4 regions of the Mesorhizobium sp. INR15 genome follow, and region 1 is predicted to be linked to each of the others. Evidence: predicted binding sites of a transcription regulator. Region 1 holds the regulator's gene; each other region holds the start of a gene.

Region 1 (7,778 bases):
CTTGCCATGGCACGCTACATGCTGATGCGCATCGACGCCCGCACGGGAGCCTGACCGATGTCGACAGCCACATCGCTTCAACAAAGCCGCAAGCGCAAGAATGGCGTGATGATGACGCTGTGCGTCGTCGCCGCCGGCATCGGCCTTGCCTGGCTGGCGCTTATCCTCGGCGCGTTGCTCTACAAGGGTGCTGCCGGCCTTTCGCTCGACGTCTTCACGCAGATGACGCCGCCGCCGGGTGATGCCGGTGGCCTGCTCAACGCCATCTACGGCAGCGTGGTGATGACGGTCATCGCCGTTATCGTCGGCACGCCGATCGGCGTGCTGGCCGGCACGTACATGGCCGAGTACGGACGCTTCTCGAAGCTCACCACCGTGGTGCGTTTCATCAACGACATCCTGCTCTCCGCGCCGTCGATCATCGTCGGCCTGTTCGTCTACGAGTTGATGGTGCGGCCAATGGGGCATTTCTCGGCGCTCGCCGGTTCCGTGGCGCTCGCCATCCTGGTCATTCCGGTCGTTGTGCGCACAACAGAGGACATGCTCAACCTGGTGCCGAACGCGTTGCGTGAAGCCGGCACCGCGATCGGCGCGCCGCGCTGGGTTGTCATCAAATCCGTCGCTTACCGCGCCGCCCTTTCCGGTATCGTCACCGGCATATTGCTATCGATCGCCCGTATCTCCGGCGAAACGGCACCGCTGCTCTTCACGGCCCTCAACAACCAGTTCTGGAGCAGCAATCTCAACGCGCCGATGGCCAGCTTGCCTGTCACCATCTTCCAGTTTGCTCTCAGCCCCTACGAGGAATGGCAGCAACTGGCCTGGACCGGTGCACTCATCATCACATTGACGGTTCTCGCGCTTAGCATCTTTGCACGCAGCCTGACCGGACGCAGAGAGGACAAATGAGCCAGATGTTGTCTCCAGACATGACGATCGCAACCGAGGCAACCGCCAAGGCCAAGATCGAGGTCAAGAACCTCAACTTTTTCTACGGCCAGTCGAAGGCGCTGAAGAACATCACGCTGTCGCTGCCAGAGCGCAGCGTCACCGCCTTCATCGGACCGTCGGGCTGCGGAAAGTCGACGCTGCTGCGCGTCTTCAACCGTATCTATGAGCTCTACCCGAAGCAGACCGCCGAGGGCCAGGTGCTGCTCGATGGCCAGAACGTTCTTGACCGCTCGCAGGACCTCAACCTGTTGCGGACCAAGATCGGCATGGTGTTCCAGAAGCCAACACCGTTCCCAATGTCGATCTATGAGAATATCGCTTTCGGCGTCAGGCTCTATGAGAAGATCAGCAAGTCCGAGATGGACGGTCGCGTTGAACAGGCGCTGAAGCGTGCGGCGCTCTGGACCGAGGTCAAGGACAAGCTCAATGCCAGCGGCCTCAGCCTTTCCGGCGGCCAGCAGCAGCGGCTTTGCATTGCCCGCACCGTGGCGGTGAAGCCCGAAGTCATCCTGCTCGACGAGCCGGCTTCGGCTCTCGATCCGCTGTCGACCGCCAAGATCGAAGAGCTGATCGACGAGTTGCAAGCCGACTACACGATCGTCATCGTCACCCACAACATGCAGCAGGCAGCGCGCGTGTCGAAGCAGACAGCCTTCATGTACCTGGGCGAGCTGGTCGAATTCGACAAGACCGAGAAGATCTTCACGTCGCCCCGCGAGAAGCGCACTCAGGACTACATCACCGGCCGCTTCGGCTGAGTCTCAGGCATACGAGGACAAGATCATGGGCGAACATACAGTCGCTTCTTTCGACGAGGATCTCGGACAGATCAGCAGGCTCATCAGCGATATGGGCGATCTCGCCGGCGCGATGGTTGGCGGTGCAACCAAGGCGCTGCTGACCTCCGACAACGCGCTGGCGCAGCGCGTCGTTTCCGATGACGCCATCATGGACGCGCGCCAGCGCGAGCTCGACGACCGCGCCATCACGCTGATCGCCAAGCGGCAGCCGATGGCGGACGATCTTCGCCATGTCGTCGGCTCGATCCGCATGGCCGGCGATCTGGAACGCATCGGCGATCTGGCCAAGAACATCGCCAAGCGCGTCGGCACCGTCGGCCTCAGCGTCACGCCGCGCGACCTGTCGCACTCCATCGACGGAATGGCGCAGCTGGTGCTGATCCAGGTACAGGGCGTCATCGAGGAATACGCGGCGCGCGACGCGGCCGCCCTGGCGAAACTACGCGCCGACGATGAGCGCATCGACGTCAAGTACACCTCGGTGTTCCGCGAGCTCCTGACCTACATGATGGAAGATCCGCGCAACATCACCGCTTGCACGCATCTGCTGTTCTGCGCCAAGAATCTTGAGCGCATCGGCGACCACGTGACCAACATCGCTGAAAACGCGTACTATGTCCTGACCGGCACGCAGTTGCCCGCCAATCGTCCGAAGCAGGACGAGACGGCAATGACCGTGCCGGCGGCATGACAGGGGTGACCAGCCGATGATCGCGCCACGCATCATGGTGGTGGAGGACGAGGAGCCGCTAGGTGTGCTCCTCCGCTACAACCTTGAATCCGAGGGCTACCAGGTCGAAGTGGTAACGCGCGGCGATGAGGCCGAAATCCGGCTCCAGGAGAATGTTCCCGACCTTCTGGTGCTCGACTGGATGGTGCCGGCGGTTTCCGGCATCGAGCTCTGCCGCCGGCTAAGAATGCGTCCCGAGACGGAGCGGTTGCCCATCATCATGCTGACCGCGCGCGGCGAGGAAAGCGACCGTGTACGCGGTCTCTCCACCGGCGCCGACGACTATCTGGTCAAGCCGTTTTCCACGCCGGAATTCATGGCTCGGGTAAAAGCGCTGCTGCGCCGCGCCAAGCCGGAAGTCCTGTCCAGTGTGCTCAAGGTCGGCGACATCGTGCTCGATCGCGAATCGCACCGGGTCTACCGCAAGAAAAGCGAGATCCGGCTCGGGCCGACCGAGTTCCGTTTGCTCGAATTCATGATGCGTCATCCTGGCCGCGTGTTTTCGCGCAGCCAACTGCTCGACAATGTTTGGGGCGAGACGATCTATATCGACGAGCGCACGGTCGATGTGCATGTCGGCCGGCTGCGCAAGGCGGTCAACAATGGCCGCATGCCCGACGTCATCCGCACCATTCGCGGCGCGGGCTACGCCATCAGGGAAGACTGAAAGCCGGCAAATTCAGGCGACGTCCTTGCCGACGGATTCAGGCTTTGTTTGTGAGCCCGGCGCGAAAATCTCCTGGTCGACGAAGGTCAGCGCCCGCATGGCGCAGCCTTCGCGGATCAGCGGCAGCTCATTCGGCTCGGTGTCGAAGGAAATCGATTTCGAGTGCTGGCCACCGGCGGTCTGGGCTATGGCTTCGCGCAGCGCCGGTTCGATCAGGTCGAAGGCGGCGGCGCTGACGCCCACCATGGCGACAGGCGCCGGATCGATCAGCGCGAACAGGCTGCCGAGACCGAAGCCGAGCGCTTCACCGGCCTTGCGGTAAGCTTCGCGCTCCGGCCCATCGCTTTCGCGAGCCGATGCCGCCAGCGCCCGCATCTCCGCGTCGCTGACGTCGACCGGTTCGGCGTCCTCGCCCATTTGCCTGGCGTTGCGCCAGATGGCGTAGTTGCCGGCATAAGCCTCGACGCAGCCGCGCCGTCCGCAGCGGCAAAGCGCACCGTTCGGCCGATGGATCATGTGGCCGAACTCGCCGCCGGACGAATGGGTGCCGGTGAACAATTCGCCCTTCAGCACCAGGCCCATGCCGATGCCGTGCGACAGCAGGATGGCGATGAAGTCATCGCGGTAGCGCTCCGGGTTACGCCAGCGCAGCGCAACCGCCATCATATTGCAGTCGTTTTCCATGGTGGCGGGGATGCCGAATTCCTCTTCCAGGATGTCGGCGAAAGGGATGTTGGTCTGTGGTGTGATCGGCGACCACAGCAGCGCGCGGGCATGGGAATCGGTAATGCCCTGAATGGCCAGTGCGATGCGGGCGACGCTGTGGATATCGAGGTCCGGATCCTCGAGCCGGCGCCGCACGATGGCGACGCATTCGCCAATGAGCGCCTCGCGCGACATGGTCAGTGTGTCCAGCCGGCGCTGCTCCTCGGCGATCACCTGGCCGGCATAGTCGATGACGGCAACCGACAGGAAGTTCAGCGACAACACCACGGTCATCACGGCGGCGGCTTCCGGGTGGAGGCTGAGGCCAACCTGGGGGCGGCCGCGCTTCAGGGACACGGTCTCGCTTGGCTTGCTTTCCGTGAGAATGCCTTCGGCGATCAGGTCGGAGGAGATCGCCGAGATGGTCGAATGGCTGAGCCCGGTTGTGGCGGCGATTTCGGTGCGGGACGGCTGTCCTGCCCGGCGTACGGACGAAATAACCATCGCCCGGTTGCGCCGGCGCAAATCGTCGTGACGGATTCCGACCGACATTGTTCCTGCTTTCCTCCCCGCCGCCGCGACCTTTCGTGCAATCGAAGGCCGTCGGTGACACACTCCAAATACTGGCAGAACCCGGCAGTCCTGTCATATTATTTATTACGGGGCTCGAAAAAAATTACTCCGAACATCAGAAACCATCAGAATCGATGTTGACAGCGCTCTGACGTTGGACCAGTGTTTTTTCGAGGCTCGAAAAAATAGAGCCTTTGTGCCGGCCTTCGGGTCAGTTTGGTCGCGCCACACGCGGCGCAGGGAGGATAACATGAAAAGATTCACAGCCGCCATCCTGGCGGGTGCCGCCATGTCGCTGACGCTCGTGTCGGTCGCGCAGGCGAAGGACAAGGTCATCGGTGTCTCGTGGTCGAATTTCCAGGAAGAGCGCTGGAAGACCGATGAGGCGGCGATGAAGAAGGCCATCGAGGCCGCTGGCGACAAGTATATTTCCGCCGACGCGCAGTCCAATCCCGGCAAGCAGTTGACGGACGTGGAGAGCCTGATCTCGCAAGGCGCCAATTCGCTGATCATCCTGGCGCAGGATGCCTCGGCCATTGGCCCGGCCGTGCAGAAGGCACTGGACGAAGGCATTCCGGTCGTCGGCTATGACCGCCTGATCGAAAACAAGGACGTCTTCTATCTGACCTTCGACAACAAGGAAGTCGGCCGCATGCAGGCCCGCGAAGTGTTCAAGGTGAAGCCGGAAGGCAACTACGTCTTCATCAAGGGCTCAGGCGCCGATCCGAATGCCGATTTCCTGTTCTCGGGCTCGATGGAAGTGCTCAAGGCGGCCATCGACAGCGGCAAGATCAAGAATGTCGGCGAGGCCTACACGGACGGCTGGCTGCCTGCCAACGCCCAGAAGAACATGGAGCAGTTCCTGACCGCCAATGACAACAAGGTCGATGCGGTGGTCGCGGCCAATGACGGCACCGCTGGTGGCGTCGTCGCGGCGCTGACGGCGCAAGGTCTGGCGGGCACCGTGCCGGTTTCGGGCCAGGATGGCGACCACGCCGCCCTGAACCGCATCGCGCTCGGCACGCAGACTGTTTCGGTCTGGAAGGACGCACGCGAACTCGGCAAGACCGCCGCCGAAATCGCCTCGCAGCTCGCCGACGGCAAGAAGATGGCCGATGTGGCCGGCGCCAAGGACTTCACCACGCCTGGCGGTAACACCGTCAAGTCGCTGTTCCTGACCCCGGTTGCGATCACCAAGGACAATCTCAACCTCGTCATCGACGCCGGCTGGATCAAGAAGGACGAAGTCTGCACCGGCGTTGCCGCCGGCACCGTCGCGGCCTGCAAGTAAGGCTGAACGATCGGATCGATCCCGACGCCACGGCCCTGGAGCGGTTCAGTGTTTCCTGAAACGCTCCAGGGTTTTGTTTTCGCAATTCCCAAGGGAAAGCGCCATGCGCTTTTACCGGGAAAACCGCCGCGCACTTTTCCTGAAATTGCTCTCAAGCCGCGACGTTTTTTCAAAAAGATTTGTGTTTCCGCCTCGGGTGGATAGCTTCTAGGCTGTGTTCCGGCATCCGCGTCAGACGGCAAGCCGGTGGGAGGGAAATCATGACCGACACGACGTCCAACCCGCAGGCCGACACCGCGCGTGCGTCCGAACTTGGCGTGGTCGCCCGGTTCCTGAAAGCCACTGAAATCGATACCCGCATGCTTGGCATGATTGGTGCGCTGCTGATCATCTGGATCGGCCTGCACGTCATCTCCAGCCTGCGTCTGGGGGTCAATCCGCTCGACTTCGACAGCCGGACCTTCCTGACGCCGCGCAACCTGTGGAACCTCTCGGTACAGACTTCCGCCGTGGCCATCATGGCCTGCGGCATGGTGCTGGTCATCGTCATGCGCAATATCGACCTGTCGGTCGGTTCCGCCGAAGGCCTGATCGGTATGGTCATGGGCTTCGCGCAGGTGCATTTCCTGGTGCGTATGGTCGGGATGCAGCTCGGCAATCCCTGGATCTGGGTCCTGGCGCTGGCCATCGGCCTGGCGCTCGGCCTGCTGATCGGGGCCTTCCAGGGCTTCGTCATCGCCTATCTCGAAGTGCCCGCCTTCATCGTGACGCTTGGCGGCCTGCTGGTCTGGCGCGGCGCGGCCTGGTGGGTCACCTCAGGGCAGACCGTGGCGCCTCTCGATGCGACTTTCCAGCTGATGGGCGGCGGGCCGGCGGGTTCAATCGGCTCGACCTGGAGCTGGGTTGTCGGAATTGTCGCCTGCCTGGCGGTCGTGTTCATGCTGTTCAACGGACGGGTGCAGCGCAAGCGGTTCCGTTTCCCGCTGCGGCCGATCTGGGCCGAGACGCTGCTCGGCGCGGTCACCTGCGCTGTCATCATGGGCGCGGTGTGGCTCGCCAATTCGTACCCGTGGCCGATCGGCATCGTGAATCGCTACGCGGCGGCCAACAACATTACCGTTCCCGAAGGTGGCCTGTTCATCGCGCATGGCATCGCCATTCCGGTGCTGATGGCGATCGCGGTCGGACTGATCATGACCTTCATCACCAACCGAACCCGCTTCGGCCGCTATGTCTTCGCCATCGGCGGCAATCCTGAAGCCGCCAATCTGGCCGGCATCAACACCCGCTGGATCACCATGAAGGTGTTCATGATCATGGGCGTGCTCGCAACGATCGCCGCTGCGATCTCGTCGGCCCGGCAAAACTCGTCCACCAATGTGCTGGGTACGCTCGACGAATTGCTGGTGATCGCGGCGGCTGTCATCGGCGGCACTTCGCTTGCGGGCGGATCGGGCACGATCATCGGCGCCATGCTGGGCGCGCTTCTGATGCAGTCGCTGCAGTCCGGCATGGTGCTGCTCGGCGTCGACTCGCCGTTGCAGAGCATTGTCGTCGGCGCGGTGCTGGTCATCGCCGTCTGGCTCGACACCGTCTATCGCAAGCGCGTTTAGGGAGGAGACAACCATGGCTGACAAAACCGCTCCCGCAGGCACGCCGCTGATCGACATGCGCAACATCTCGATTGCCTTTGGCGGCATCCGTGCTGTCGATGACGCGTCGATCGATCTGTTCCCGGGTGAGGTCGTGGCGCTGCTTGGCCACAACGGTGCCGGCAAGTCGACACTGATCAAGATTCTTTCCGGCGCCTATAAGCGCGATGCCGGCCAGATCTTCGTCAACGGCCAGGAGGCCTCGATCTCCAACCCGCGCGACGCCAAGAAATACGGCATCGAGACGATCTACCAGACGCTTGCCCTGGCCGATAATGTCGATGCCGCCGCCAATCTCTTCCTCGGCCGTGAGCTGATGACGGCCTATGGCACGCTCGATGACGTCGCCATGGAGGCCGAGGCCCGCAAGGTCATGGGCAGGCTCAATCCGCGTTTCCAGCGCTTCAAG
Region 2 (7,778 bases), 1.1 Mb from region 1:
GAGAAGCAGAAAATCAATCTCGGCATCAAGGCGCCTTCGGTGCAAACGCGCACCGGCACCCTGTCGGGCGGCAATCAGCAGAAGGTCGTGCTCGGCAAGTGGCTGGCCATGAACCCCAAGGTGATGATCCTCGACGAGCCGACGCGCGGCATCGACATCGGCGCCAAGGCCGAGATTTACCGGCTGATGCGTGCGCTGGCCGACGCCGGCGTCGCCGTGCTGATGATCTCCAGCGACATGGAAGAGGTGATCGGCGTCTCGGACCGTATCGCCGTCATGCATGAAGGCCAGATCTCGGGGATTCTCGACAAGGAAAATTTCAGCCAGGAAAACGTGCTGTTGCTGGCGGTCGGCAAGCCGGCGAACCGGCCATAGCGGGAGAAGACGATGAGCAAGAAAGATCTCGGCCTGCTGATCCTGATCCTGGTGGTGGGCGCCATCGTCGCGATCATCAATCCGCGCTTCCTGTCGGCGATCAACCTCGCCAACACGTCGAACCTTGTGGCGCTGTTCGGCATCCTTTCCATCGGCCAGGCCTTCGTCATCATCACTGGCGGCATCGAGCTGTCGGTCGGCTCGGTGATCGCGCTGCTGGGCACCCTGTTCGTCGACTTCATCGCCGTGCGCGAAGTGGCGTGGCCTTTGGCCTTCGTGCTGATCCTGGGGCTCGGCGCCATCATCGGCCTGGTGCATGGCTGGCTGATCACGCGGCTCAAGCTGCAGCCCTTCGTCGTCACGCTGTGCGGCCTGTTGATCTATCGCGGCGTAGCCCGCTTCTACACCGCCGACGGAACGGCTGGTTTTGCCTTCGGCCAGAATTTCCCGACACTGGAATTCCTGACGGCCGGACGATCCTATGGCGTCCCCAACAGCTTTATCGCGCTGATCGTCATCGCCATAGTCATGTGGGTGGTGCTGCATCGCTCGGTGTTCGGGCGCTACCTCTATGCCATCGGCAAAAACGAGGAAGCCGCGAAATATTCCGGCATCCGAACCGACCGTATCGTCATGGCCGCCTATGTCATCTGTGGCGTGCTGACGGCGCTGTCGGCGATCTATTTCGCCATGTACACGCGCTCGATCTCGCCCGCCAGCCATGGCCAGTTCTACGAACTCTACGCCATCGCGGCCGCGGTGCTTGGCGGCTTCTCGCTGCGCGGCGGCGAGGGTTCGCTGATCGGCGTCATCCTCGGCACGGTGCTGCTGCAGGAACTCCAGAACCTGGTCAACCTGCTCGGCATCCCGTCATCACTCAATTTCGCGGTGATGGGCGGCGTCATCCTGATCGGCGTGCTGGTCGACCAGCAATGGGGCGCGTTCCGGGCTCGGCGGCTGATGATGGACGCCACCCGCAAGGGCGTCGCCGGCGCGCCGGCGGAGTAGCTGTCTCTTCTCCCGCAGGGGAGAAGGGAAGAGGCGCCCTAGATTAATCCCGACATGTCGGAGAATGCCATCGCCTTGCGCAGCACCTCGGCGAAGCGCTCGCCGGCCGCCTCGCGCGGGCCGCTGTTGTCGATCGAGGTGATGCCGGGTCCCGCCAGTTTGACATTGGCGCTGCGCGCCAGCCTGGCCAGCACTTCGCCGCGCGACTCGCGGCCGCGCATGGCCAGCCGCTCGGCCAGCACTTCCGGCGACGCGGTGATCTCGACAATGGCGAGATTGGCATAGCGCTCGCGCAAAACCGGGATGATGGCGCGCGAGACATTGGCGACGGCGACATGGCCATTGGCAACCGACCAGTCGACATCAGCCGGGATACCGTAGCGCAGGCCATGCGCCTCCCAGGCAACGGCGAAAGCGCCGTCGGCTTCGGCTTCGATGAAGGCTGCTTCGGCAAGGGTGTCGTGGTCCTCGCTGGCCGCATCGCTCGGCCGGGTGATCACCCGGCGTACGAACTCCAGCCGGCTCTCTTCGGCGAAGTGAGCGCGGGCGTAGCCGATCACCGTGTCCTTGCCGGCGCCACTTGGCCCGACAACGGCGACGAAAACGCCGTCGCGGATCGGAAAGGCGGCACTCGCCAGTTCCCGTTCGATCAATGCCGACACCATCACGCGACCCGGCGCCCCTGGCGCCAGACGGTGCGAACGACAGGAACATGGTCGTCGACGCGCACGCGCACCAGGTCGGCACGCCGGCCCTGTTCGATGACGCCGCGATCGGTCAGGCCGACCGCGTCAGCCGGGTTCTTCGAAACCATGGCAACCGCCTGCGGCAAGGAAATGCCCTCGACCACATTGCCGAGGAAGAAGGCGGACTGGATCAGGCTGAACGGGATGTAGTCGGACGACAGGATGTCGAGCAGGCCATCGCTGGCCAGCGTGCGAGCCGAGACATTGCCGGAATGCGAGGCGCCGCGCATGACATTGGGAGCCCCCATCAGCACGCCGAGCCCGGCTTCCTTCGAAGCCCTGGCGGCCTCCTCGGTGGTCGGGAATTCGGCGACGCGAACGCCTTGCTCGATCGCTTCGTCGACATGACCGACGGTGGCGTCATCATGGCTCGCCAGCACGATGCCGCGCTCCTGGCAGGCTGCGGCGATGAAGACGCGGTTCGGCGCCGAGTTCTTCGCCGACTCGCCCATCCGCTTTTCGCAGAACAGCTTGAAGTCGCGATCGGTGAGCTTGAGCTTGCGCTGATAGTAATAGGCGTAGGTCTCGAGGTTGACGAACTGGCGCTGGCCCGGCGCGTGGTCCATCAGCGACGCCAGCTTGACCCGCTCGTCACCGTCGAAATGGGCGAAGGCCTCAAGGCAGTCCGGTGCTGAAACCTCGCAGCGCAGATGGATGAAGTGGTCGGCCCGCAAGCGGTCATGCCGCACGCTGTCATCGATCGCATCGGCCAGCTTGCGCATGTCCTCCGACTTCATGTCGGCGTCCTCGTCCATGCCGACGCGCAAGGCGTCGAGCACGGTGGTGATTCCCGCTGTCGCGACCTGCGCATCATGGGCAAGCACAGCCGCGATCGGGTTCCAGCGTACTTTCGGCCGAGGCGCGTAGTGGCCTTCGAGATGGTCTGTGTGCAGCTCGACCAGGCCGGGAATGATGAAGTCGCCGCCCATGTCTTCGCCAGTGCGGCCGATGCCGGATTCGATACCGGCAATCAGGCCGTCGCGCAGAACGATCGAACCTTCGATGATCTCGTCGGCAAGCACGATGCGGGCGTTGTGGAGAACAGTCTCGGCGGTCATTTCAGGCAGTCCTTGGTTGTTTGGGCAGCTTTTGCTTTGTTTCGGGCGGTCTTCTTCAGGCGGTCATTCTGGCCGGACGCCGCCCGAGTGCATGATGGGAAAGCACCATGAACGGGGCGCCTGGTTCGGTTTCGACAAACAGGGTCAGGGCGTCGACCAGCACGGGTTGCTGCAGCACGTCAGCAAACAGGCCGTTGATCGCTAGGCGAAGACGGGGGCTTTCCTGTGGCGCCGCCCGGCCGGACAGCGTCATGTGGAAGCGAAATGTCTCGAACACGTAGGGATAGCCCCACTGGCAGAGATTGCGGAATTCGGCGGGCTTCAGCGAATCGGGGCTGCGCCGTTCGATTTCGGTCTCTGTCAGCGGCGCGCGAAAACGATCGAAGTCGCGCACCACGTCGTCAGCGAACCGGTTTAGGCTCGGCACCGGTCCGTCTGTCACAAGGGCGAAGAAGCCGTCGATCTGGCTGACCATGAGGCGGGGGACCGTTACGACGGGCGTTGCTTCGGCGAAGGCATCGAGTGCCGCGCGCAGCGAGGCTTCCGTCTCGTTCGCGGCCAGCCGGAACGGCGCCTTCAGCGTGGCGTGGAAACCGTAGCGGCGCGCCGAAGCCGTGTGGAACGCCACTTCCGCCGCCGACAGGTCAGCCACCGCCTCGACAGGCCGGACGGCGGCGCCAAACGGGTCGCGGCCGAGCCAGTTGGCGGCAATCCGCGCCAGCGGTTCGTCCTGCCGGGGGGTGAAGTAAATGGCGTAGCGCATGGAAAGTCCTCGTCAAAGCGCGACGCCTTTGAACAGCTCCGTGCGACGCGCTTCAAGTCCTTGGTTTATGCATGCCTTGCCCTAAAACCGCATTGCATATTCGGGCGACATGCATTGGCCCCGCTGCCATAGGCGATTTCCATGACGGATTGACGAAGCCTTGCCACGTTCCGATAACAAAACGGTGCCATTGGGTCATTAGCCGACGTTTTTTTCGTCTTGGACCAGGCCGGCTATCCACTGATGAAAACCCTGTCAGGCCTTCATCAGCCATTCGTGCTCGGGTGCATTGTGGAATTTCCACGTCCGCTTCGGCCCGGCCATGACATTGAGATAGTAGAGATCGTAGCCGTGACAAGCGGCGCAGGGGTGGTAGCCCTCGGGCACCAGCACGACATCGCCGTCCTCGATCGCCATCGCTTCGTCCAGTGCGCGGTGGCCGTTCTTGTCGGCATCGGTGTAGACGCGCTGGAAGGCAAAGCCCTGTGGCGGGTTGAGGCGATGGTAGTAGGTCTCCTCGAGATAGGACTCGGCTGGCAGGTTGTCCTGGTCATGTTTGTGCGGCGGATAGCTCGACGTATGGCCCCCGGGCGTGATCACCTCGACCACGAGCAGCGAGTCGGCGGGTTTGCCCTCGGGCAGGATGTTGGTGACATAGCGCGTGTTGGTGCCCTTGCCGCGTACTTCCTGGCCGAGATCGTCGGGCGCGATGACGCGCACCGGCAGGCCGCCGCCCAGGCCCGGTGCGGAGCAGACCGCCAGTTCGAGATCGGTGTCCGCCGTCACCGACCAGTCCGATCCCTCAGGCACATAGACCGACCATGGCTTGCCCTCGAACGGCGACATGCGCTGGCCGAGCAGGCCGAGATCCTTGCCGTCCGCCTTGGCCGTCCCCTTGCCGGTGACAAACACGAGGCAGACTTCACGGCCGTCGGTCTTGCCTGCTGCCGTTTCACCGCGCTTCAGCCGGTGCAGATCGAACCCGACATAGGTCCAGCCGGCAGTCTGCGGCGTCACATGCGCGACGCGGCCATGGCCCTTGTTGGCTTTGACGAGCAGCTTGGACATTCTGGATTCCTTCCGGGTTATTCCTTGGGGTCGGCTTCTGCCGATGCCTTGTTCTCATCGGCCGGCTTGTAGAGATAGAAGAATTGCCAGACGCCATAGCCGGCGAAACCGAGCGCAAGCACGCCCCAGAATGGTGTGCCGGTGGCGAACTCGATCGCCGACCAGATCAGGCAGACAGCGACGACGGCGACGCGCCGCCACAGCGGCCGGAAGAACGGGTGCTCATAGTCTTTCATCGGACCAGCCTACAGCAACCCGTCATCACCGAGAACCACTGCAATCCGGCCCACTTTGGTTAGGCCCATCTTGATCAGGCCCATCTTGATCAGGCATTGGGAAAGCCTTGCGTCTCCACGGTGTAGCCGGCGGCCGTCATGACCCGCATCAACTCCTTATGGCCGACCTGCGCCATCTTGAGCGGCGGGTTCTTCCTAGGGTCCTGCTCGGCCTCGACCACGAACCAGCCTTCATAGCCATGATCCGCGAACCGCTGGACGATGGCGCCGAAGTCCAGCGACCCGTCGCCCGGCACGGTGAAGGCGCCAAGCGCCACGGCATCGAGAAACGACTGCTTCGTGCGATCCAGTCCGTTGATCACGTCCATGCGGACATCCTTCACATGCACATGGCTGATACGGTTGTGATGGTTGTCGATGGCGCGCCGCACGTCGCCACCAGCAAAGGCCAGGTGGCCGGCATCGAGCAGCAGTGGAATGCCTTGCCCGGAATGGCGCATGAACGCATCGAGTTCCGGCTCGGTCTCTACCACCGCCGCCATGTGGTGGTGGTAGGAGAGCGGCATGCCTTGCTCGGCGCACCATTCGCCAAACCGCGTCAGCCGCCCGGCATAGGCTTTCATCTCGTCGTCCGAGAGCTTCGGCTTGGTGGCGAGCGGCTTCGAGCGGTCACCCTGGATCGAGCGGCCGACTTCGCCATAGACGATGCAAGGCGCGTTCACGGCCTTGAACAGGTCGATCATCGGTTGGATGCGATCCTTGTTCTTCGCCAGGTCCTCGTCGACCAGCGTGCCCGAGAACCAACCGCCGCACAGCGTCACATCGGCCTTCTTCAGGATCGGCAGCATGACATCGGGATCATTGGGGAAGCGGCGGCCCATCTCCATCCCGGTGAAGCCCGCCGAACGCGACTGCGCCAAGCATTCCTCCAGCGACACGTCATCGCTGAGTTCGGCCAGATCGTCGTTCCACCAGGCAATAGGGGACATCCCCAGTTTAGCTCTCACGTCGTCACTCCGATTTCAGTTCTTGTTTCGCCAATGCCCAGTCAGCATAAGCCAGGTGGGTCAGGACCGCGGCACTTGCAAGGCGTCTTCGTACTTCTTGCGCGCCGCGTTCACCTGGGGCCGAGCCGACACTTCCGGCACCGCGACATCCCACCATGCGCCACCGGCTTCGGTGGAAACCAGCGGATCGGTGTCGATGACCAGCACCGTTGTGCGCTCGTTCTTCTTCGACTGCGCAAGTGCTGTCTCCAGCCCGGCAATAGAGGAGACCTTTTCCGCAATAGCGCCCATGCTTGCCGCGTGCGCGGCAAAGTCGATATCGGGCAGGACCTCGTGGCGTGAGTCCTTCAAGAGATTGTTGAAGTTGGCGCCGCCGGTCGCCATCTGCAGCCGGTTGATGCAGCCATAGCCACGGTTGTCGAGCAGAACGATGGTCAGCTTCAAGCCGAGCATCACCGATGTGGCGATCTCGGAATTGAGCATCAGGTAGGAGCCATCGCCGATCATGACGACGACCTCCTGATCAGGCTTCGCCATCTTGGCGCCAAGCCCGCCGGCGATCTCGTAACCCATGGTCGAGAAGCCATACTCGGCGTGGTAGGAGCCCGGTGCGCCGGCCTGCCACAGCTTGTGCAATTCACCTGGCAAGCCGCCGGCGGCATGAAGCAGCGTGACACCGGAACCCAGCGCGCGCTGCACGGCGCCGATCACCTGTGCGTCGGACGGATAGGCGGCGTTGGTCGAGGCCGTCACCTTGCCGGCATCCGCCTGCCAGTCCTTCTTGCCTTTGGCGGCATTGTCGGTCCAGGCGGCGGGCGCTTTCCAGCCCTTCAGCGCCGCTCCGAGTTCAGCCAGTCCTTCAGCCGCGTCCGCGACCAGCGGCAGCGCCCAGTGTTTGCCGGCATCGAAGGCTTGCGCATTCAGGCCAATGATCGTTTTGCTCGTGTTCCGGAACAACGCCCAGGAGCCGGTGGTGAAATCCTGCAGGCGTGTACCGACCGCCAGCACCACATCGGCCTCTTCGGCCAGCCTGTTGGCGGCAGAAGTGCCGGTAACGCCGACAGCGGCCATGTTGAGCGGATGGGTGTCCGGCAGCGAGGATTTGCCGCCTTGTGTCTCGCAGACCGGAATGCCTGCGGCTTGCACGAATTTCGCCAGTTCGTCCGAGGCCTGCGAATAGAGAACACCGCCGCCGGCGATCACCAGCGGCTTCTTCGCGCCCTTCAGCGCCGCGACCGCCGCCGCCAGTTCGCGACGATCCGGGCGTGGACGGCGTGGAGACCAAAGCCGCTCGGCAAAGAAGCTCTCGGGGTAGTCATAGGCCTCGGCTTGCACATCCTGGCAAAGCGAGAGCGTCACCGGCCCGCAATCGGCCGGATCGGTCAGCACCTGCATGGTGCGGTTGAGCGCCGGGATGATCTGCTCCGGCCGCGTGATGCGGTCGAAATAGCGCGACACCGGACGGAAGCAGTCATTGACCGTCGCCGTGCCGTCGGAAAAATCCTCGGCCTGTTGCA
Region 3 (7,778 bases), 2.9 Mb from region 1:
TCGCGGATCGCCGGGTCGATCGCCTTCTGCCGGGCCCAGTCCGGGGTTGCCTGGCCCTCCGGCGTCAACAGGAGATTGCGGTCGACGACACTGTAGCGCTCGCGCATCTCGCCAAGAAATCCGGTGTAGTAAGGGTGCGTGATGCCGGCGGTCTTGAGGATGTGATAGGGCAGGAAGGCGGGGCTGACCGCGCCCATGTCCTCGGCTGGTCCGGTCTTGTTTGACCAGACAATCAGCGGGGTCTCATGGTGCAGCAGTGCCGCCTCGGTCGATGGCTCCTTGCGCGGCGCGACATTGTCGGACATGAAGCCGGTTTCCACATAGACCGGTCCAAGCGGCGGCAGATGGTCTCCGAAAAAGGCGATCACGGTGGGTCGCGAGCGGTTCTTCGCCCACTCGACCAGGCGCTTAAGTCCCTTGTCGGCGTCGGATGCACCCTCCGCGTAGGAGAGCAGCGAGTCTCGCGCCCACTGGCTGGTCAGCGCGTGAACCTTGTGGGTTGGGTTGTCGTAGCGGTAGGGCTCGTAAGGACCGTGGTTCTGCAGGCTGACGGCGAAGAAGAAGAACGGATCGTCGGTGGCGTCGGCTTCGCGAATGATCTCGTCGGTCATCGCGGCATCCGATGCCAGCGGCCCGCGCTTTTCCAGCGGCGGCAGATTTTCCTCCGATTTGAAATCATCGAAGCCGAAATCCGCATAGACCGGCGTGCGATTCCAGAACCAACTCGTGCCTGGGTGAATGGCGCGCGTCTCGTAACCCTGGCTCTTCAGGAATGTCGCCATGGACGGCACCGGGGCGCGGACATATTGCTGGTAGGGAATGCTGCCCGCCGGCAGGAAGGCATTGGAAAATCCGGTCAGCGCCTCGAACTCGACATTGGCGGTCATGCCGCCGAACTCGGGGGAAAACATGGAGCCTGACCGCAGCGAGCGCGCATTGGGGATCGGGTCGGGGGTAATGACGACACCGGGCAGCTTGGTCGGATCCCAGAAGGACTCGCTCATGACGATGATGATATCGGGCTTTTGATCGGGTACCGAGGCCGTCACTTCAGTCCTGTCGATGGCCGCGATCGCCTTGTCGGAATAGCCTGCCGGTGCCGAGACATGAGCCATCGGAACATTGAGGGCGAAGGCCAGCGCGAAGCCGTTGGAGGCGTAATTTTCCTTCTGGTCCCACATAATGGGAATGATCTGCAGCCGATCCCGGGTCCATGAGAAGGTGGCGTAGTCCATGATCGAAACGAAGAATGCGAGCAGCGGCACGGCCAGCGTCAACCGCGCAAGGCGGCCTTTGCGGCTGAGCGCGGGAACCTTGCGGCGCCAGAGCCGCCAGCCATAGATCAGCAGTGACAATCCGCCGATGATGCCGATAGCCATGGCCATGGCGGTCATCGGCCGGTCGCGAACCAGCAGCGGCAACAGGGCAACGATCTGCCGGGCATAGAGAAAGTCTGTTGGATAGAGCGGATCGCCGAGATAGAGCGACTTCTGGTGGCCGACAAAAGCCAGCGACAGCGTCAGCGGCGCCACGATCATCAGGCCCTGGTGGCTGCGGCCGAGTATGGCATCAAGACCGATCAGGATCAGTGCGAACACCACGATCGTGGTCCAGCCCGGCTTGAAGGGCTGGAAGAAGAACGACACGGTGCCGAGAAGATCACCACGCACGATCCACTCGATGGCAAACACCAGAATGGCGGAAGCGAGCAGGCTTACCAGCCCATAACGCAGGGTCGGCCAGGTCTTGCCGGGCAAATAGCCGGTGGACGGATCGTCCTCCAGGAACTGTGGCGCGGCCTTGCGGGCACCTTTCAAACTCTTAGCCACCTTGTGGATTCCCCGGTCCGCAACAAAAATGTCACGCGATTGTCATTGAACTGTCACGAAAAGCTAGCGCCTGTAGCGAAAATGAGAAGAGCCAGCAAACGAATCGTGTTCGATTTTCATCATGAGTGATCGCGAAAAAGCCTGTAGGAACAGATACTCGGCGGGTGATCGCGGCCTGAAGTGAGTTCACACCGGGCTTGACTTGGTTGCCTGCCTTGCGTCACAGGCAGGAAAAACCAGCCGTTGGAGCCGAACATGGCCATCGCATTCACCTTTCCGGGACAGGGCAGCCAGGCTGTCGGCATGGGCAAGGACCTCGCCGACGCCTTTCCGGAATCGCGCCTTATCTTTCAGGAAGTCGACGATGCTCTCGGCGAAAACCTGTCGAAGCTGATGTGGGAAGGACCGGAGGAAACGCTGACACTGACCGCCAACGCGCAGCCGGCTTTGATGGCGGTTTCGCTGGCCGCTGTCCGGGCGCTGGAAGCGGGAGGCTTTTCGCTAAAGGACAAGGTTGCCTATGTCGCCGGCCATTCGCTGGGCGAATACTCGGCGCTGGCCGCTGCTGGTTTTGTCTCGGTCGCCGATGCCGCCCGGCTGCTGCGAATTCGCGGCAATGCCATGCAGGCGGCGGTTCCGGCGGGCGAGGGCGCCATGGCGGCGATCATCGGGCTGGAGCATGCCGATGTCGAAGCGGCCTGCGCTGAAGCCGCCAAGGGTTCGGTCTGCCAGGTCGCCAACGACAATGGCGGTGGTCAATTGGTCATCTCTGGCGCCAAGGCCGCGGTCGAACTGGCGGCGAAGCTATGCACTGAAAAGGGCGCCAAGCGTGCCTTGATGCTGCAGGTGTCGGCGCCTTTCCACTCGGCCCTGATGGCGCCGGCCGCGAACGTGATGTGCGAGGCACTGGCCGGTGTGACAAAGAACGCGCCGGTGGTTCCGGTCATTTCAAATGTTTCCGTCACAGCGTCGACCGATCCCGATGAGATCGCCCGTCGCCTTGTCGAGCAGGTCACCGGGCGGGTACGCTGGCGCGAGACCGTGGAATGGTTTGGTGCCAATGGCGTCACCTCGCTTTACGAGATCGGCGCAGGCAAGGTGCTTTCCGGGTTGGCGCGCCGCATCAACCGCGACATCGCCACCAGCGCGGTCGGCACCGCGGCCGAGGTCGAGGCCGCATTGGCAACACTTGCATAATCCAACGCCATTTGATCCCATCCCTGTAAAGGGTGTTCTCTTCTCAATCAGGAGACAAAAATGTTCGAATTGACCGGCCGCAAGGCGCTCGTCACCGGCGCATCAGGCGGCATTGGCGAGGCGATCGCACGAGTGCTTCACGCGCAGGGCGCCATCGTCGGCCTGCACGGCACGCGCATCGAGAAATTGGAGACGCTGGCGGCGGAACTCGGCGACCGGGTCAAGCTGTTTCCGGCCAACCTGTCGAACCGCGACGAGGTCAAGGCGCTCGGCCAGAAGGCCGAGGCTGATCTCGAGGGCGTCGACATTCTGGTCAACAATGCCGGCATCACCAAGGACGGGCTGTTCGTGCGTATGTCGGATGCCGACTGGGACGCGGTGCTTGAAGTCAATCTGACCGCCGCGTTCAGGCTGACCCGAGAACTCACCCATCCAATGATGCGCCGCCGCCATGGCCGGATCATCAACATCACTTCAGTGGTCGGCGTCACCGGTAATCCCGGACAGGCGAATTATTGCGCCTCCAAAGCCGGCATGATCGGCTTTTCAAAATCGCTGGCGCAAGAGATCGCCACGCGCAACATCACCGTCAACTGCGTTGCTCCGGGCTTCATCGAATCGGCAATGACCGACAAGCTCAACGACAAGCAGAAAGAGGCGATCATGGCTGCGATCCCGACGCGCCGCATGGGCACCACCGCCGAAGTGTCATCCGCGGTCGCCTATCTCGCCTCCAACGAAGCCGCCTATGTCACCGGCCAGACAATTCATGTGAATGGCGGCATGGCGATGATCTGAACCATGTTCCAAGGCATTGCGGTACCCTGTGAAAAGAGACCATTTCGTCTTGGACCTTAGCCAATTTTCGTGTAATGCGGCCCGCAACCCGGCGGTTCGGGCAAAAACCGGTCTGTTGCCGTTGCGTTTCAGGCAGGACCATCTTTCAGCTTGATTAGCGGCATTCTGCCCGCTAACGAAGACAGACAAACAAAAGACGAGGATGCCCAAAATGAGTGACACCGCAGAGCGCGTCAAGAAGATCGTCATCGAGCATCTTGGCGTTGATGCCGACAAGGTGACCGAACAGGCAAGCTTCATCGATGATCTGGGCGCGGACAGCCTCGACACGGTTGAACTCGTCATGGCCTTCGAAGAAGAATTCGGCGTCGAGATTCCTGACGACGCGGCAGAGACCATCCTCACCGTCGGCGATGCCGTGAAGTACATCGACAAGGCTTCGGCCTGACACTTTCCGCAGTCATCACCGGGGAGAACCTGCGATGAGGCGTGTCGTCGTCACGGGCCTTGGGTTGCTGTCACCATTCGGCATGGGCTTCGAGCACAGCTGGAAGGAACTTCTGACCGGCCGCAGCGCTGCCAAGCGCGTCACCGAGTTCGAGGTGGATGATCTTGCCTGCAAGATCGCCCACGTCATCCCGCGCGGTGACGGCAGCAACGCAACCTTCAATCCAGAGGCCGTGCTCGAGCCAAAGGAACTGCGCAAGATCGGCGACTTCATCCTTTACGGGATCGCGGCCGCCGATGAAGCGCTGAAGGATTCCGGCTGGGAACCGAAGACCCACGAGGAACAGTGCGCAACCGGCGTACTCATCGGTTCCGGTATTGGCGGCATTGAGGGCATCGCTGAGAACGCGATGATCCTCAAGGAGCGCGGTCCGCGCCGCATTAGCCCATTCTTCATCCCCGGCCAGATCATCAATCTGGTCTCAGGGCAGGTCTCGATCCGGCATGGGCTGAAAGGCCCGAACCATGCCGTCGTTACCGCTTGCTCAACCGGCGCGCACGCCATTGGCGATGCTGCCCGGCTGATCATGTGGGGCGATGCCGACGTAATGGTCGCGGGTGGCGCCGAAGCGCCGGTGACGCGGCTGTCGATCGCCGGCTTCGCCGCATGCAGGGCGCTGTCGACGGAGCGCAATGATTCACCGCAGACGGCATCACGCCCCTACGACCGCGACCGCGACGGCTTCGTCATGGGCGAGGGCGCCGGCGTTGTCGTGCTCGAGGAACTCGAACACGCCAAGGCGCGCGGCGCCAAGATCTACGCCGAGGTGACGGGCTATGGCCTCACTGGCGACGCACATCACATCACGGCACCCGCTGAAGACGGCGATGGCGCTTTCCGTTGCATGACAGCAGCGCTGAATCGCGCCAAGCTGACGCCCGCCGATATCGACTACATCAATGCACATGGTACCTCGACCATGGCCGATACAATTGAGCTCGGCGCCGTCGAGCGGTTGGTCGGCAACGCCGCATCCAAAATTTCGATGTCGTCGACCAAGTCGTCCATTGGTCATCTGCTGGGTGCCGCGGGGGCTGCCGAGGCGATCTTTTCGATTCTCGCAATCCGTGACAATATCGCGCCGGCGACCATCAACCTCGACAATCCCGAGCGCGAGACCGCAATCGATCTGGTCCCGAACAAGCCGCGTGCCCGTCAGATCGACGTTGCGCTGTCCAATTCCTTCGGCTTTGGCGGCACCAACGCTTCGCTGGTTTTCCAGCGCTACAATGGTTAGCTGGCCTGCCGACCGGCGCAGCCCCGCCGTGTCGTCAATTTTGCCATATTCACCCCTACTCTGCCGCAGGGGATTCGTTGAGAGATCGAACGGTAGGGCGCAATGAACACAAATCCGGCGGGCAACGGAGAATTCGGGCAACGGCCAACGTCGGGCCCGATCGTGCCGAAGACGGCCAACGAGGCGCTGCGTCCCGAAGCTGGAACGCCGCCGCCGAAGCGCTCGCGTGCTTCGCGCAGCCAGGTCGTCGTGTTCATGAACTTCGTCATCTCCTCGGTGATGCTGATGGTTCTGGCCGCCGGCGTCGCACTCTATTTCGGCAAGCAGGAATTCACCGAAGCTGGCCCATCGGCCAATGGCGACACCTTCCTGGTCAAGCCCAACACCGGCGTCCAGGACATCGCCGACCAGCTCGAACGGCGTGGCTTGATCAGCGACGCCCGGGTGTTTCGCCTTGGCGTCCGTGCGTTTGGCAACGACTCCGCGCTGAAGGCCGGCGAGTATGAGATCAAGCCGAAAGCGTCCATGCGCGACATCATGGAATTGCTGAAGAGCGGCAAGTCGGTGATGTATTCGCTGACCATTCCCGAGGGACTGACGGTCGAGCAGGCACTGCAGCGCATCGCCGAGGAGGGCGCGTTGAGCGGCGACATGCCGGCCGCCGTTCCCGCCGAGGGCAGCCTTGCCACCGATACGCTGCGCTTTACCCGTGGCGCGACGCGCCAGCAGATGGTCGACAAGTTGCTGGCGGATCAGAAGAGACTGGTCGACGACGTCTGGCAGCGGCGTGCGCCGGACCTGCCATTGGCCAACATTGAAGAATTCGTCACGCTGGCATCGATCGTCGAGAAGGAAACAGGCAAGGGCGACGAGCGTTCGCGCGTTGCCGCCGTGTTCATCAACCGATTGGCCAAGGGCATGCGCCTGCAGTCCGATCCGACCATCATCTATGGTCTGTTCGGCGGCAAGGGTAAGCCTGCCGACCGGCCGATCTACCAGTCGGACATCCAGAAACCGACACCTTACAACACCTACGTCATCAACGGCTTGCCACCCACGCCGATTGCCAATCCAGGCCGTGCGGCGCTTGAGGCTGTCGCCAATCCATCAAAGACCGATGATCTCTATTTCGTCGCCGATGGCACAGGTGGGCATGTCTTCGCGGCGACGCTTGACGAGCACAATGAGAATGTCGCGCGCTATCGCGCCTTGCAGAAAAAGCAGGCCGATGATGCCGCCAAGGCGGAGGCTGCCAAGCCCGCCGCCGACAAGGCGGGCGCGGATAAGGCTGGCGCCGCTGCTGACAAGCCGGATGATGGCACTGGCGATGACGGCGGCGATGGCGACGCCGGGACCACCACTGCCCAGTGACGCCGAACCGCGGCGTGATATAAGGCACTTTGATTTTTCACACCGCGTGTGATCCTTTCCGCAAATCGCTTCGGTTTGCGGGGATCGCGTGCAGGGGGTATTTGAGCACTATGAATTTGCAGAGCATGACCGGTTTTGCGCGTGCGGTGGCCGAGCATGACGGCACGTCGATCGCGTGGGAAGTGAAGTCCGTCAACGGCAAGAGCGTCGAGATAAGGTTGCGTCTGCCGCAGGGGTTTGAACGGCTGGAGCCGGCGGTCCGGCAGACGATCCAGAAGCGGTTCGCCCGGGGCAATTTCCAGGCGACGCTGACCATTGGCCGTGCCGCTGGCGCTCAGGCGCAACCGGTGGTCAACGAAGCCTTTCTGAAGGACTTGGCCGGGCTCGCCAAGCGGCTGCAGGAGCAGTTCGGCGCCGCCCCGGCCACGGCTGACGGGCTGCTTTCCCTGCGCGGTGTTCTCGACATTCCCGAAACCATCGAAACGGAAGAGGCACGGGCGGCGCTCGATGCAGCGATCACCGCCGCGCTTGACCAGGCGCTTAACGGGCTGGAACAAGCGAGGCTTGGCGAAGGCGCGGCATTGGCGGCGTTGCTGTTGGGCCATATCGATGCCATCGAGGCGCTGACTTTGCGTGCCGAGGCGGATCCATCGCGCGAGCCGACGGCAATCCGTGAGCGTATCGCCGAACAGGTTCGGTTGTTGATGGACGCGTCCGCCAATCTGGACGCCAGCCGGCTGCACATGGAGGCAGCGTTCCTGGCCACCAAAGCCGACATTCGCGAGGAGATCGACCGGTTGAAGACGCATGTTGCGTCAGGCCGAGCACTGCTCAAGGG
Region 4 (7,778 bases), 1.7 Mb from region 1:
CGACCAAGCCGGTGTGGTGCTTGCCGCGATAGCCGACCAGCCCATCCTGGTCGCCGTTGAGGTCGATCGACAGCGCGATGCCACCACCGGAAATGTTCGGCGGTTCGGTGGCGACCAGCATCTCGGCGCGGTGCAATTCATGCAATTCGGCTTCCGAGAGCAGTGCATTGCCGGTACGGAAGCGGATCTGCGACAGGCGTGAGCCGGTGCGCACGACGATCGGGAATGTGCGCGGGCTGACTTCCAGATAGAGCGGGCCGTTGTAGCCGGCGGCGATCTTATCGAACTCGTGGCCGCGATCGGTCATCACGCGGGTGAAGATATCGAGCCGCCCGGTCGAACTTTTCGGATTGGCCGAGGCCGAGACGTCCGCCGGCAATGCCAGGCTCTCAAGCAATGGCACGATGTAGACGCAGCCGGTTTCCAGCACCGCGCCTTCGGCCAGATCGATCTCGTGCAGCTTCAGCCGATCGAGTTTCTCGCTGACCTTGTGATTGGGACCGGGCAGGAAAGAGGCCCGCACCCGCCAGGCCTTGCCGCCGAGCCTGAGATCGAGGCTGGCCGGCTGTATCTGGTCGGCATCAAGCGCGCGCTGTGATTTCAGCGCGCCGGACTGGAACAGCGCCGCGATGTCCTGATCGGGAAGAATGCCTGTCTGCCGCAAAGCTGGCTCGCTCCAAGACGGGTCTCTTTTTTCGCAGGCAGGCTTTTGCGGAGCCTGCGTGGTACAAAGCTCTTAATGAAGCCGGCAATTGACGCAAGCGTGGCGCGGGTCTAAAGGGTCGTTATCCCGTGGTGATTTGGCCGGTCGGCTTGCAGCCACGTTAAACAAGTCGCTAAAGGACCGTCGGGCCGCAAGGCCATATGGACCGGTTGCGACTTTCGCGGCCGGTTTTTTTGTGTCTGGAACAAAAGCGATGAGCACCAAGAAGCATAACTGGAAGCCTCAGACCGCACTCGTGCATGCCGGGACATTGCGTTCCGGCTTCGGCGAGACCTCCGAGGCGATCTATCTCACCCAGGGCTATGTCTACGAGACCGCGCAGGCTGCGGAAGCCCGTTTCAAGGGCGAAGAGCCCGGTTTCATCTATTCACGCTACGCCAACCCCACAGTCGACATGTTCGAGAAGCGCATGTGCGCGCTGGAAGGCGCCGAGGATGCTCGTGCGACGGCGTCGGGCATGGCGGCGGTGACCGCCGCCCTTCTGTGCAGCGCCAAGGCTGGCGATCATATCGTGGCGGCACGCGCGCTGTTCGGTTCCTGCCGCTGGGTGGTCGAGACGCTGGCGCCGAAATACGGCATCGAGGCGACGCTGGTCGACGGAACCGACATCGCCAACTGGGAGAAGGCGGTCAAGCCGAACACAAAGCTGTTCTTCCTGGAAAGCCCGACCAATCCCACGCTGGAAGTGGTCGACATATCAGCCGTCGCCTCGCTGGCCAATTCGATCGGTGCACGCCTGATCGTCGACAATGTCTTCGCCACGCCCTTGCAGCAGAAGCCACTGCAGCTTGGCGCGCATATCGTCGTCTATTCGGCGACCAAACACATTGACGGCCAGGGCCGCTGTCTCGGCGGCGTCATCCTGTCCGACAAGAAGTGGATCGACGAGAACCTGCACGACTATTTCCGCCACACCGGCCCCAGCCTGTCGCCGTTCAACGCCTGGACGTTGCTGAAGGGCCTCGAGACGCTGCCTTTGCGCGTGCGCCAGCAGACGGAAAGCGCCGGCAAGATCGCCGATTTCCTCGCCGAACGTCCGGAAATTGCCCGCGTCATCTACCCCGGCCGCGCTGACCATCCGCAGGCAGCGATCGTCAAGAAGCAGATGTCGGGCGGCTCGACGCTGATCTGCATGGACGTCAAAGGCGGCAAGCAGGCCGCCTTCGCCCTCCAGAACGCGCTCGACATCGTGCTGATCTCGAACAATCTCGGCGATTCCAAGAGCCTGATCACTCATCCGGCGACAACGACGCACAAGAACCTGAGCGATGAGGCGCGTGCGGAGCTTGGGATTGGACCGGGGACACTCCGGCTGTCCGTCGGCCTCGAAGACACCGACGACCTGCTCGAGGACATCGCACAGGCGCTGAAGGCCAGGTAAGGCCTTCACGCCCTCGATGGCGTCTCGTCCAGCTCCGCCGCTTTGGTGCGGATGATCATCTCGTTGCCGCGCCAATCGACGGCACCGCCGAGCCAGCCGCGCACCCATATCGCGGGCAGGATCAGGTCGCGCGCCATCATCGCCGGGATCGTGCGTGGCGACAGGTGCCAGCCTTTGGCCAAGGCAAGGACCCACTCGGGAAGATAGGTCGCCACCAGCACGGCTATAACGGTCAATCGCAGGCTGAAGCCGGCGTTTGCAGCCGCGATCAGCGCAAGAACCAGCGGCACCGCCGCGCCGATCAGGATCTCCGGTGTGAAAAACAACGGGAAAGTGACGCGGCGCAGGCGCGACCACCGCGCCTGCCGCGACCAGACCTGGTCAAGTGTGCGGCGGCCAAGCGGTTGCTCGAAAGGCGCGGCAACGAGATTGACGCGCAGGCCAAGCCCGTCAACCAGCTTGGTGGCGGCGGCATCCTCGGCGCTCTCGGCGGCCAGGGCGCGGATGCCGCCATTGGCGTCCAGCAGCGGCTTGTTCAACAACATGCTCTTGCCCTGGGCGAAGCCAAGGCCAAGCGCATCGCCGGCATATTGCCAGCGCGCCTGCAGCGTGTTGAGGAAGGCGCACTCGACCTCGGCCCAGAATCCGTCAGGCCGCGAGCCTATTGGTGTCGAGCAGACCAGGCCGGTGTCGTGCCGCCAGGCCGACATCAGGTGCTGGACATAGTCCCCCGGCATCAACACGTTGGAATCGGCGATGATGACCCAGTCGTGGCGTGCCGCCTCCCAGCCCTTGATGCAATTGTTGAGCTTGGGATTGGCGCTGACCCGGTCTTCGCCGATGAGGAGCCGGGCATGCACGACGGGAAAGCGCGCAATCGCCGAGCGGATCAGCCTGACCACGGGATCGTCGGCATTGGCGACACAGAAGATGAGCTCGTAATCCGGCCAGTCGAGCGAGAAGGCCCGCTCGAGCGTCTCCTGCGTGAAAGGCTCGACCCCGCGCGCCGGCACGATGATCGACACAGGCAGCGGGTTGTCGGCAGGCGGAGGAACATGGCTTCTACGCCTCAGCTTCGACGAGGCGAGGAGAATGCTGGCGATATTTGAGGCAACAAGCGCGGCCGAAAGCGAGCCAGCTATGAGAGCGAGTTCCATGGAGATCTGGCACTCCAGAAAAGACACGGCCCGAAAGGTGACCGTTTTCGACAGAGCGCTGAGTCGCCCGCCCACCGCACACCATCATTATCATGTGTCACTTAAATGACATTCTTTGCCGGCACCTGCCTTGCGGGTCAGGCGTGACAAGACGCGCCCACCGTTGACCTGCTCTCACGGAGCGCCGACAGTTCAGCCTGAAATGTTTTGGAGCAGCTTATGTACAGCGCCGTCACGCGCAACATCGAAGTGCAGGTTCGGCCGTTCTACCTGGAGGATCGTTCCGACCCCTCCGAGAACCGCTATGTCTGGGGTTATCAGATAACCATCGACAACCAGTCGGACGAGTTCGTGCAATTGTTGTCGCGCTATTGGCACATTACGGATGGCACCGGCCGGGTCGAAGAGGTGCGCGGCGCCGGCGTTGTCGGCGATCAGCCCGAACTCAATCCAGGCGACAGCTATCAATACACATCCGGCTGTCCGCTTTCGACGCCGTCCGGCATCATGGTCGGGCACTACACGATGCGCACCAAGCGGGGCGAGACATTCGACATCGCCATTCCCGCGTTTTCACTCGACCTGCCGGGCACCCGGCGGACGGTGAACTGACTTTTCGATTTCTCTGAAGTTCGCCCCTCGCCGCCTGGCTTAGCGATGAGGGACCAGGTTCCTACTGGGCCGAGCCGAATTCCGCCGGGTCGAAGTCATACTGCTTCGAGCAGAATTCGCAGGCGACATGGATGCCGCCATCCTCGGTGCTGTCCTTGATCTCCTGCGCCGAGAAACCCTCGAGGATGCCACGGATCTTGTCTTGCGAGCAGGAGCACTCGTCGGCAACCGGGACGCCGCCAAAGACGCGCACGCCATGCTCATGGAACAGACGGTAGAGCAACCGTTCGGCGCCGATCGTCGGGTCGATCAGTTCGGTCGGTTCGATAGTGCCGAGCAAGGCCAGCAATTCCTGCCAGGAATTGTCGATCGGATCCGAGATGTCCTCGCGCGGATCGCCGTCGCCGCCCGGCAGATCCGGAACGCGCATGCGCTCAGGCGATTGCGGCAGGAACTGCGCCAGGATGCCACCGGCGCGCCATTGCTGGCGGGCACCGCCGACACCAGGCGTCAACAGCTTGGCCACCGAGAGCCTGAGATCTGTCGGGATCTGCTCTGACTGACGGAAATAGGTGCGCGCGGCCTCTTCCAGGGTTTCGCCGTCAAGCTGGACGATGCCCTGGTAACGCTGCGTGTGTGCGCCCTGGTCGATGGTCAGCGCCAGCACGCCACTGCCGAGCAGCGTCTGCGGCGAGCTCTCGCCGGCCGCGACCAAGGCCTCTAGCCGGTCGGCGTCAAAGCGCGCATAGGCCCGCAATGCCGAGGGCGTGGAAAAATCCGCCACCAGCATGTCAACCGGCCCATCGGTGCGGGTCTGCAGGATGAACTTTCCTTCGAATTTGAGCGAGGTGCCGAGCAGCACCGTCAGCACACAGGCTTCCGCCAGCAGGCGAGCGACCGGCTCCGGATAGTCGTGACGGCTGAGGATGGCGTCGAGCATCGGCCCAAGCTGGACCGTGCGGCCGCGCACATCGAGCGGGCCGACCTCGAAAGGCACGACGTGATCGTCGCCGGCGTAGCCGAATTCGCCGAGTTTAGGGTGCTGTTCAGACACTTGATGAGTTTCCAACATGACAAAGCTCCGGGGCGCGGCCATGCCGCCCTCCGGGGCGCATGCGTCCAAACGCGCTCAATTTGCGTGATGCGCCGCAAATAGGCATCACGCGCCTCCGGATCAAGCGCCGAGGCCCCTCACGCACCAAGACACTTACGCACCAAGACACCAGGCAAGCACCGCCTTCTGGGCGTGGAGCCGGTTCTCAGCCTCGTCAAACACCACCGAATGCGGCCCGTCGATCACCTCGTCGGTCACTTCCTCACCGCGATGCGCCGGCAGGCAGTGCATGAACAGGGCATCCGGCTTGGCTTTCGCCATCAACGCCGCATTGACCTGGTAGGGCGAGAACACATTGTGACCACGCGCCCGATGTTCCTGCCCCATCGACACCCAGCAGTCGGTGACGATGCAATCGGCCTGGTCGACGGCTTCCTCCGGCGAGCGCGTGAGGAGAAGCTTGCCACCATTCGCCTTCGACCAGTCGATATGCTTCCGCGCCGGCTCGCTGCCTTCGGGTACGGCGACATTGAGGTTGAAGCGAAACCGGGCCGAGGCTTCGAGCAGCGAATGCAGCACGTTGTTGCCGTCACCGGTCCAGGCGATGGTCTTGCCTGCAACCGGACCGCGATGTTCCTCGAAAGTCATGATGTCGGCCATCAGCTGGCAAGGGTGGGTATCGTCGGTCAGGCCGTTGATAACCGGAACGGTGGCATTCTCGGTCAGCTCCAGCAGACGCTCATGCGAGGTGGTACGGATCATGATCGCATCGACGTAACGCGACAGAACCTTGGCGGTATCGGCGATGGTCTCGGAGCGGCCGAGCTGCATCTCGGTGCCGGTCAGCATGATGGTCTCGCCGCCGAGCTGGCGCATGCCGACATCGAAGGACACGCGCGTGCGCGTCGACGGCTTGTCGAAGATCATCGCCAGCACCTTGCCTTCGAGCGGCTTGGAGCGCTCGCCCGCCTTGAGGCGCGCCTTGCGCGCCATCGCGTCGGTCAGCATGAAGCGCAGGTCGCCTTCGGAAACGGTGGAAAGGTCGGTAAAATGACGAGGGCTCATCAGGCTCTTTCGAATTTACTTCGCGGCGGCCGCGGCGATGGCCTCGGACAGGCCCCTGGCGCCGGCGCGGATGCGCTCCAGCGCCTCGTGGATATCGGCGTCGGTGACGGTCAGCGGCGGCAGCAGGCGAATGACGTTATCGCCGGCGGGAACGGCCAGCAGGTGCTGGTCGCGCAAGGCCATGTTCACCTTGGTGTTGGGCATCGCGCATTTGAGGCCGAGCATCAGGCCCGTGCCCCTGATGTCTTCGATAACCTCGGGGAATTCGTCGGCGACGGCGGCCAGCCCCTGCTTCATCAGCAAGGCCTTGCGCTGCACGTCTTCGAGGAAACCATCTTCCAGCACCACATCGAGCACGGCGTTGCCGACCGCCATGGCCAGTGGATTGCCGCCAAAGGTGGTGCCATGGACACCGGCGGTCATGCCGACAACGGCTTCGTCGGTAGCAAGACAGGCGCCCATGGGGAAGCCGCCGCCGATACCCTTGGCGATGGCCATGATGTCTGGCGTCACGCCAGCCCATTCATGCGCGAACAGCTTGCCGGTACGGCCAATGCCGCACTGGACCTCGTCGAAGATCAACAGCAGGCCATGCTGTTCGCACAGCTGCCTGAGCCGCTTCAGCGACTGCGTCGGAACTGGACGGATACCGCCCTCGCCCTGCACCGGCTCTATCAGGATCGCCGCCGTCTCCGGCGTGATTGCCTTTTCGGCGGCGTCGATATCGTCGAAGCCGACCTGGTCGAAGCCTTCGACCTTGGGGCCGAACCCTTCGAGATATTTATACTGACCGCCGGCCGCGATGGTCGCCAGCGTACGGCCGTGGAAGGCGCCTTCGAACGTGATGACACGGAAGCGCTCGGGATGTCCGTTGACGAACTGGTAGCGCCGCGCCGTCTTGATGGCGCACTCCAGAGCCTCGGCGCCGGAATTGGTGAAGAACACCTTGTCGGCGAAGGTGGCGTCGGCCAACCGTTCGCCCAACCGGCTCTGCCCGGGGATCTCATAAAGGTTGGAAACGTGCCAAAGCTTGGCCGCCTGTTCGGTGAGCGCGGCAACAAGGTGCGGATGGCCGTGGCCCAGCGAGTTCACGGCGATGCCGCCAGCGAAATCGAGGTATCGCTCGCCCTTGTCGGTAACCAGCCAGCTGCCCTCCCCGTGGTCAAAAGCCAAGGGTGCGCGAGCAAAGGTCTCGAAAAGCGCCGAACCGCTCATTATATGCGTCTCCGGTACCGGAAATCAAAAAAGCCGCCCAAGCGGCGGCCTTTGCGGCTTATCGTGTTTTTCGGCCATGAAGTCAACGAAAACGTCGCGTAGTGCCGCGGCACAAGCCCTCCAGCGAGACGCCGGCTCATAAGCGACCGGGCAAGTTGGGGAAAACCGAAAAAACCGATTCGTGTTGCACTTGGGACTCTTGTCACCGAGTCAGCGCATAAGGTAATTGTAGTCGAGAAATAACTAGATTTCGTGCGGCGGACCTAATCACCAGATATATGTGGTGTCTGCCCCGGCAAGGATTGCCGGGTCGGGAATGGATTCCGATTGCCGCACGCTTAGCAGGAGCGCGGTCTCATGAACTGGACTGACGAGCGGGTAGAACTTCTCAGGAAACTGTGGTCGGAGGGTCTGAGCGCAAGCCAGATCGCGGCCCAGCTTGGAGGGGTCAGCCGCAATGCGGTCATCGGCAAGGTGCATCGGCTGAAATTGTCGGGCCGCGGACGCGCGACGGCGACGCCGGCACGCCAGAAGAAGACGGTGCAGGGATCGACCGTACAGAAGTCGGTG

What was found. Region 1 encodes PhoB, which activates phosphate uptake and scavenging genes when phosphate is short. Its sites were predicted from a motif close to TGTCATNNANCTGTCAT; they were not measured.
Region 2: the regulator PhoB is predicted to act here: its motif matches at 4,092-4,108, upstream of GA829_RS02540 (DUF1045 domain-containing protein).
Region 3: the regulator PhoB is predicted to act here: its motif matches at 1,870-1,886, upstream of GA829_RS26515 (LTA synthase family protein).
Region 4: the regulator PhoB is predicted to act here: its motif matches at 3,357-3,373, upstream of GA829_RS32020 (ceramide glucosyltransferase).

The regions. Positions count from the first base shown of each region.
Region 1 covers NZ_CP045496.1:1,620,522-1,628,299, forward strand. The annotation lists gene pstC (phosphate ABC transporter permease subunit PstC) at 1-54, shown strand, start outside; gene pstA (phosphate ABC transporter permease PstA) at 58-909, shown strand; gene pstB (phosphate ABC transporter ATP-binding protein PstB) at 906-1,709, shown strand; gene phoU (phosphate signaling complex protein PhoU) at 1,735-2,442, shown strand; gene phoB (phosphate regulon transcriptional regulator PhoB) at 2,459-3,148, shown strand; gene GA829_RS07865 (ROK family protein) at 3,161-4,405, opposite strand; gene xylF (D-xylose ABC transporter substrate-binding protein) at 4,677-5,717, shown strand; gene GA829_RS07875 (sugar ABC transporter permease) at 5,978-7,330, shown strand; gene GA829_RS07880 (ATP-binding cassette domain-containing protein) at 7,344-7,778, shown strand, end outside.
Region 2 covers NZ_CP045496.1:545,086-552,863, reverse strand. The annotation lists gene GA829_RS02560 (sugar ABC transporter ATP-binding protein) at 1-375, shown strand, start outside; gene GA829_RS02555 (ABC transporter permease) at 388-1,383, shown strand; gene phnN (phosphonate metabolism protein/1,5-bisphosphokinase (PRPP-forming) PhnN) at 1,422-2,051, opposite strand; gene GA829_RS02545 (alpha-D-ribose 1-methylphosphonate 5-triphosphate diphosphatase) at 2,048-3,187, opposite strand; gene GA829_RS02540 (DUF1045 domain-containing protein) at 3,243-3,950, opposite strand; gene iolB (5-deoxy-glucuronate isomerase) at 4,206-5,018, opposite strand; gene GA829_RS02530 (DUF3329 domain-containing protein) at 5,036-5,254, opposite strand; gene iolE (myo-inosose-2 dehydratase) at 5,344-6,261, opposite strand; gene iolD (3D-(3,5/4)-trihydroxycyclohexane-1,2-dione acylhydrolase (decyclizing)) at 6,322-7,778, opposite strand, start outside.
Region 3 covers NZ_CP045496.1:5,406,217-5,413,994, reverse strand. The annotation lists gene GA829_RS26515 (LTA synthase family protein) at 1-1,829, opposite strand, end outside; gene fabD (ACP S-malonyltransferase) at 2,085-3,026, shown strand; gene fabG (3-oxoacyl-[acyl-carrier-protein] reductase) at 3,087-3,824, shown strand; gene GA829_RS26500 (acyl carrier protein) at 4,036-4,272, shown strand; gene fabF (beta-ketoacyl-ACP synthase II) at 4,307-5,569, shown strand; gene mltG (endolytic transglycosylase MltG) at 5,672-6,940, shown strand; gene GA829_RS26485 (YicC/YloC family endoribonuclease) at 7,051-7,778, shown strand, end outside.
Region 4 covers NZ_CP045496.1:6,601,529-6,609,306, forward strand. The annotation lists gene GA829_RS32010 (2'-deoxycytidine 5'-triphosphate deaminase) at 1-664, opposite strand, end outside; SAM riboswitch at 783-860, shown strand; gene GA829_RS32015 (O-succinylhomoserine sulfhydrylase) at 918-2,105, shown strand; gene GA829_RS32020 (ceramide glucosyltransferase) at 2,111-3,262, opposite strand; gene apaG (Co2+/Mg2+ efflux protein ApaG) at 3,482-3,874, shown strand; gene GA829_RS32030 (Hsp33 family molecular chaperone) at 3,936-4,970, opposite strand; gene argF (ornithine carbamoyltransferase) at 5,082-5,993, opposite strand; gene GA829_RS32040 (aspartate aminotransferase family protein) at 6,009-7,208, opposite strand; gene GA829_RS32045 (GcrA family cell cycle regulator) at 7,566-7,778, shown strand, end outside.